Regions from separate parts of the Cytobacillus sp. Bva_UNVM-123 genome, predicted to be linked through region 2. Evidence: riboswitches for the same ligand, from Rfam matches in the RefSeq annotation. Region 2 holds a riboswitch; the other holds the start of a gene.
What was found. A riboswitch is a leader RNA that binds a small molecule or an ion and turns the genes downstream of it on or off. The one in region 2 is predicted to bind thiamine pyrophosphate.
Positions count from the first base shown of each region.

Region 1 (3,420 bases), 490 kb from region 2:
TCATAATCCAGCTTCTAAAAAGAGGATTAACACCTGTAACTGCTCGTAAAGCATTTATTATTGGTCTTTATTGGCATTTTCTAGATGTTGTCTGGATCTTTATCTTCACGTTTGTCTATTTGAAAGGATTGGTGGGCTAAATGGAAAAAAATAAAAAAAGCTTTCCGCTTAGTCACATCATTGGTTTTATATTTTCTCTCGTACTAACCTTTGGGGCGGCAGCAATTGCCTTAAAAACAGACCTTTCTCCATCCATTATTATGTGGATAATTGGAACGTTAGCGTTTTTACAAGCAGGAATTCAGCTCTTCATGTTCATGCACTTACGTGAAGGAGAAGATGGCTCGGCAAATGTCGTCAATATGGCTTATGCCGTATTTATGGCCGTCGTTATTGTCGCGGGTTCTATATGGGTAATGTCCTCAGGACATATGAAACATACAAACCATATGATGAATGAGGAACAAATGAATCATATGCATGAATAAGCTAAAAAACTGGCTCACTACGAAGTGGCCAGTTTTTTACTTTGCTTTTCTTACTTATGAAGCTTTCTTCCCAGACATTGCAGACAAATGATCCTTGCGTATCACTAACTGTGGTGCTGATGCTAAAATGAGAACTAGAATGATAGAGCAAACAATGAAAGCTCCGAGCATTGTCGTTCCGTTTATTGCGAATGAATAAAAAATTGGGCTTGTCACTTCAGGTGCAAAGTATTTAATAAAAATGACACCTGAAAGAAAATGCCAAAAATATCGAGCAACACTACCTATAAATATGGCGGCAACGACAAAAGCTAATGCTTTTTTCTTGTTTTTTGAACGTAATTCTTTTTGAATTGGGTTATATAATAAACCAGCAAAACCTATGAAAGTAAAGGCAAATAAATAATCAAAAACCGCTTGTACTGGATGGACAATCCATGCATCAAACACAATTTGAAGAAGGCCCCATAGCAGTCCTGCAACTAAGCTTGCTCGAAAACCCCAGCGAAAAGCAAGAATAAAAATCGGAATCATCGCGAAGGAAATCGACATATTTGGGATTGGCTTAAAGGAAGGCAATAAATCCAAAATAAGTGCAAATGCCGCAAAAAAAGAAACCTCGATTAATGCAAGTAAACTTAATTTTTTCAAAATAAAATCTCCCCTTTGATTTGATACGCGACCTCAAGGGGAGAATAGAAAGATAAAAGAGCAAATAAAAATAGATGCTCAATCTATTCAAGCCACATTCCTACGCTAGAATTAACTAACAGGTTCGAAGGGTCAGAACAATAAAATGTTCACTCTCAGCGAATTCGCTCCCCTTGTGGTTACGTTTATCATATTGTCACTGTAAGTATAGCCTACTTACCAATATTTGTGAAGGGTTTAAATGATAATATTCATTATTATTAGAAGTTGCGCCATTATTTTCATCATTTTACAAAAACCATAACCTATTCTAACCCCTTTATTTTATTTATAATGAAACTATACGATAAGGAGGGATATTGTTGAAATTTCCATTTAAAAAAGCTTCCACGTATATAGTCTTAATTGTTGCTCTCTTCATTATCATTACAGCCTCATTTTGGGCTTTTCATTCTATAAATAATTCAGTTAAAATCCCCTTTTCATCAGTTGAAAGCTTAATTGCTGCACAAAATGGTGAATTAGTTAGCATAAATGAACATAAGGATGGAGAACTTTCGATTATTACAAGTGAAGGTAAATTTGTTTCTCACATTCCTCCAAATAGTCAAATCATTGATAAATTAGTAGAAAACTATAATGTTCAGTACACATTCTCATCAAGCAGTCCATATACCTCTATTATACTTGTTGGATTAATTACTATATTAGCCATCATTGGGTTCTATATATTTAAATCCAATAAGGGTGGAATTGGCGCAACAAATACAATGAAGCAAACACTTTCTAAACCAAGTCCACTTCCAAAAATTTCACTTGCCGATGTTGGTGGCATTCAAGGTGAAATGAAAGAAGAAATCATGCAAACACTATCGATCCTGAAAAGTCCTGAACGAGCCCTAAAAATAGGTGTGAAGCCGCCGAAAGGAATTCTATTGTATGGACCTCCTGGAACAGGAAAGACATTACTTGCTCAAGCAATCGCAAAAGAATTAGGTGCAACATTTTTCTCTACAAGTGGAGCTGCGTTTAATGAAATGTTCATTGGAGTTGGTGCCTTAAGAGTGAGAACGTTATTTCAAAATGCAAGAAAGCATAAACCTGCTGTTGTTTTTATTGATGAAGTCGATGCACTAGCTGGTAAACGGAAGCAGCATGGTGGCGAGGAAAGTGAAAAAACATTAACAGAGCTGCTTGTTCAATTAGATGGCGTCCACTCCAATGATGGAGTTCTTTTCATTGCTGCAACAAATCGAAAAGATATGCTTGACGAAGCCTTCCTTCGTCCAGGAAGAATTGATTTTTCATTTAATATTCCCCTACCAGATACGAATGGTAGGAAAGAAATAATCGCGATTCATACGAAAAAACGTTTGTTAGCTAATAACATATTATCGTCGCTCGACCATTTAGCTGAGAGCACTTCTGGTTTTTCAGGTGCAGACCTTCACTCTCTATTTGAAACTGCAAGCAGACGAGCAGTTCGAAACGGGCAAGAAATGATTACGAAGGAAGATTTAGACTTTGCGCTCGATCGGACAATTTTAGGAAGCTCGACTCGTGCTCTTCAAGAACTCAACACTAAAAAGCGGGTAGCCATTCATGAGGCAGGTCATGCGCTTGTTGCAGCCATTACAAAACCAGGTTCCGTTCGAAAAGCTACGATCATTCCTCGTGGACAAGCACTTGGCTATGTCGCGCCAATTCCGAAAGAAATGCATCTATCAACAACTACTGATATGTTGGATCAAGTAGCAATGATCCTTGCTGGTGGTATAGCAGAAAGAATCATTCTTGGTGAACATAGCATCGGAGTTAGTGGCGATGTTCACCAAGCAAAACAAATAATTGAACAAATGGTAGATACAGGCTTGTTAGAAGATGGGTTCACCTTAACATTTAATAAAGTTGAAAAAGAAGTGAAAATGCAGGAATTATTTCAAAAAGCCTTGCAAAAATCAGAAAATCTCATTACAAACTATCGAACTCAGCATGAACTCATCGTTCAAGCATTATTAAAGAAGGAAACTGTAGAAGGTACGGAAATTCAGCAGATTGTCGACACTATTCCTTCACTTAACAACAATGAATATTGCATGGCGTAAGCATAAATGGCTTACGCCTTTTTCCATGAAACGACATCTTCTAAAGTTTTCAACGTCATTTCACCAAGTTTTGACGGCAAAAAAAGAAATTGTCTGAATTTGCGCTTTCCCAAGAAATAATTCTTACGTGTAATTTTTCTCTAGGACAGTGTATTTTCTAATTGTTTCACGGTTTG
Region 1 covers NZ_CM177772.1:2,343,719-2,347,138, reverse strand. Annotated here, with positions in the region: gene qoxC (cytochrome aa3 quinol oxidase subunit III) at 1-140, shown strand, start outside; gene qoxD (cytochrome aa3 quinol oxidase subunit IV) at 141-488, shown strand; gene thiT (energy-coupled thiamine transporter ThiT) at 543-1,139, opposite strand; TPP riboswitch at 1,220-1,323, opposite strand; gene KDN24_RS11660 (AAA family ATPase) at 1,502-3,244, shown strand; gene menC (o-succinylbenzoate synthase) at 3,368-3,420, opposite strand, start outside.
Region 1: another riboswitch for thiamine pyrophosphate. It lies ahead of thiT (energy-coupled thiamine transporter ThiT); the one in region 2 lies ahead of KDN24_RS09110 (ABC transporter substrate-binding protein).

Region 2 (3,420 bases):
GCTTCTGAAAATATTGCAGAAGGTGGGGGGAGAAGCCATTCTTGAATCCCTGCCATTTTGACGATTGCTTCCCAAATAATGAATAAAAGGAGGAGAAGGAATCCTGGTCTCCATCCTTTCAATAAATAACTTTTCATGAACGGTATTTCTCCGTTAAATCATCCATGGCAATTCCTGTTGGCTGATAGAGTATCTTTATTTGTGAAATAACATTTCTGCTTCCAATCTCAATCATTCTTTCGTTCATGTCAGCAATGATTTTAAGCAACTGTCCTAATTCACCTTCCATTGTTGTTTCTAACGGGTGCACTTCATATTTAACACCTGATTCATCGATAATGCGGATCGCCTCATCAACATATGGAATCACATCTTCTCCATTTTTTGTTTTCGGAATAATTTGGATACTTAATAATGTATTAGTCACTGGTTACATCCCCTTATTTTGGCAAAAATTCGTTTGTAAATGCTTTTTCTGCTTCCAATTCTTTGTCAAGAAGACCGTTTTCAAACATCCAGTTTGCATAGTTTTTCCAAACTTCAAGTTTTTGTTCTCCCCATCTAGCCGCATCATCTTGATAATAAGGTGCTAACCATTCTTGACTTTTTTTCACAAGCGCCTCATCTAAATCTGGTGCAGATTTCAAAAGGATATCCGCAGCAGCTTCTGGATTGTTGATAGTAAATTCATATCCTTTTGAAGCGGCTTTAATGAAGGCTTTTACTATTTCTGGGTTTTTCTCAATCATCTTTTCACTCGTAGCGAGAACTGGGGTGTAATAGTCAAGTTTATCAGTATAATCCGTTAAATAAACCATATTTATTTTCTCTCCACGAAGTTCTGCTTCAACACCTGTCCAACCGTAAAATATCCAAGCAAAATCAATGTCTCTTTTCACCGCAGTAAAGAAGTCCGTATCTCCCATAGTGACAATGGAAACGTCTTCAACATTTGCCTTTTCGACCTTCATTAATGAATCAATGACTGCCTTTTCGACAGGTGAACCCCAACCACCATATGTTTTTCCAGTAAAATCTTTAGGCGAAGTAATATTTTTCTCAGTTGGGGAAGCAAATCCAGATGTATTATGTTGAATAACAGCTGCGATGGAGACAAGTGGAACTCCTTGAATCCGAGCTTGTGTAATGCTTTCTTGATAGCTGACACCGAAATCTGCCTTGCCTGTTGCTGTAAGCTGATCAGCACCCGCTTCTCCAGGCATAATAATCTCTACATCTAATCCTTCTTCAGCAAAAAAGCCTTTTTCCTTTGCCACATATAATCCAGTATGGTTTGTGTTTGGCGTCCAATCGAGGACGACAGAAACTTTCTTCGGTTCCTTTTGATCTTTATCGTTTCCAGACGGTGTCACTTGTTCATTACTCTTCCCGCATCCTACTAGTACAAGAACAGTAAAAATGACGGTTAACCATTTTTTCATATGTAATACCTCCAATTGTCTAGTCTTCGGCAAGTCGCCTCCGCTTTTCATTGTCCAGCTTTGGCTCCTAGGGACTCGAGGTCTTAAGTCAAGCTGTCAAGTAGGTAAAGAACAACCTACCTACCAGCTTGTCTTAAGCTTGTCGTCCCTAAGCAGTCGCCTCCGCTTTTCATTGTCCAGCTTTGGCTCCTAGGGACTCGAGGTCTTAAGCCAAGCTGTCAAGTAGGTAAAGAACAACCTACTCGCCAACTTGTCTTAAGCTTGTCGTCCCTAAGCAGTCGCCTCCGTTTTTCTTTTTTTTGGAAATAAAAAACGCCCAAGGTAAAGAACCCGGGCGCATATAAGCGAAACATAGTTGGTGCTCGAATATGTTCCCTCCGCTGGTATTACCCAGATCAGGTTCTAAGGGTTATCATCAATTGATGAAATCTCAACCATTTTCACGGTTCCCCTACATTTCAGCCTATTAAGTTTAAAAAGCGTTTTTTATTCCTTATTCATTATAACAGATAAGTTTTATTTGCCTAGTAAAAAAGCATAAACTGATTATTTCCTAGATCTCCCTTAATTCACATGGAAATTATTTGGGTGTGGAGTCGAATGAAAATCTATGTTACGGTAATAACGTCTTAAAGGAATAGAAGAAAATATGATGGAGGAGATTCAATATGAAGATTCTTGCAGCTATATTTGCAGGGCTTATGATTCTCTCATTCCAATTTGTCCCGTCAGCAATTAAGCATTCATATGCGAAAACATTAGATAATGTTCATATATATACTGTTAAAAAAGGCGATACATTTTTAAAAATAGGGGTAAAGAATGGAGTATCAGAGCTCGAGCTAAAACAAATAAATGGTAAAAAATCGGATGACATTCATCCTGGTGAAAAAATAATCATTCCAAAATCCATCTCTAATGATGAAAAGGATCTGTTAGCAAGGCTTGTTTATGCAGAGGCAAAAGGGGAGCCATACGATGGAAAGGTAGCTGTCGCATTAGTTGTGTTAAATCGTGTAGAAGACAAGCGATTCCCAGATACGATTAAAGATGTCATTTATGAAGATAAACAATTTCAGCCTGTTGACAATGGATCGATTAACAAACCAGCGGATGCTCAATCAAAAAATGCTGTAATGGAAGCCCTTGCTCTTCAAGAACAAGGTACAAAATCAATTTATTTTTTTAATCCTGATAAAACGAGTGACAGCTGGCTGAGAACGAAAACAGTTACGAAAGTTATTGGCAATCACCGTTTCGCAAAATAAAAAATGCAGCTTCGATTTACAAACACCTGGTTTCTCTATCAATAAATCATATATTCGAATGACTGAATAATTCGAATGTATTTTATGAGAGAGCCAGGTTTTTTGATGAGGAGAAATTATTTATAATCGTTTTATTTAAGCTGGCTTTCATTTTGTACTGTATTCTGTTTCCAAAGGTGATACTTCTCGATCTCACCAGAGAGCTGTTTAATGGCAAAAGAAATAACAGCTGCATCATCGATAATTCCAATTCCGAATAAAAAGTCAGGAATAATATCGATGGGTGAAACGAAATAGAGGATGGAGGCGATAATTAAGACAATTGATTTCTTGGAAATATTTCGATATTCTCCAGTTGACCAAGACTTAAGTAATTCGGTAAGAAGTTGAAAATTATTCCATACCTTTGCTAATGAACCTTTATTTTTTTTTGCTTTTTTCTTCGTTTTATTGATTAAATTTGCCGTTTTCTTCGGGTTATCGACATACTTTTTGGCAAGTGATTCGAATCGTTTATAGCCTAATTGATATTTTTCTTTATTTAGCATATTGTCCACCCTTCATAGAAAAATTTTTGATAATGATCATTTATATTTTACATATAAAAGTGTTTTTAATCACGATCGTATTGGCAGAAATAATTTAAGTTAGTAATGGGAGAGTATTGTAATGAAAAGGAGAAGGTTTGCTTGAAAAAAAGAAAAAGAATG
Region 2 covers NZ_CM177772.1:1,857,042-1,860,461, forward strand. Annotated here, with positions in the region: gene KDN24_RS09100 (ABC transporter permease) at 1-137, opposite strand, end outside; gene KDN24_RS09105 (thiamine-binding protein) at 134-427, opposite strand; gene KDN24_RS09110 (ABC transporter substrate-binding protein) at 441-1,442, opposite strand; TPP riboswitch at 1,798-1,905, opposite strand; gene KDN24_RS09115 (cell wall hydrolase) at 2,111-2,710, shown strand; gene KDN24_RS09120 (YkvA family protein) at 2,842-3,258, opposite strand; gene KDN24_RS09125 (SCO family protein) at 3,400-3,420, shown strand, end outside.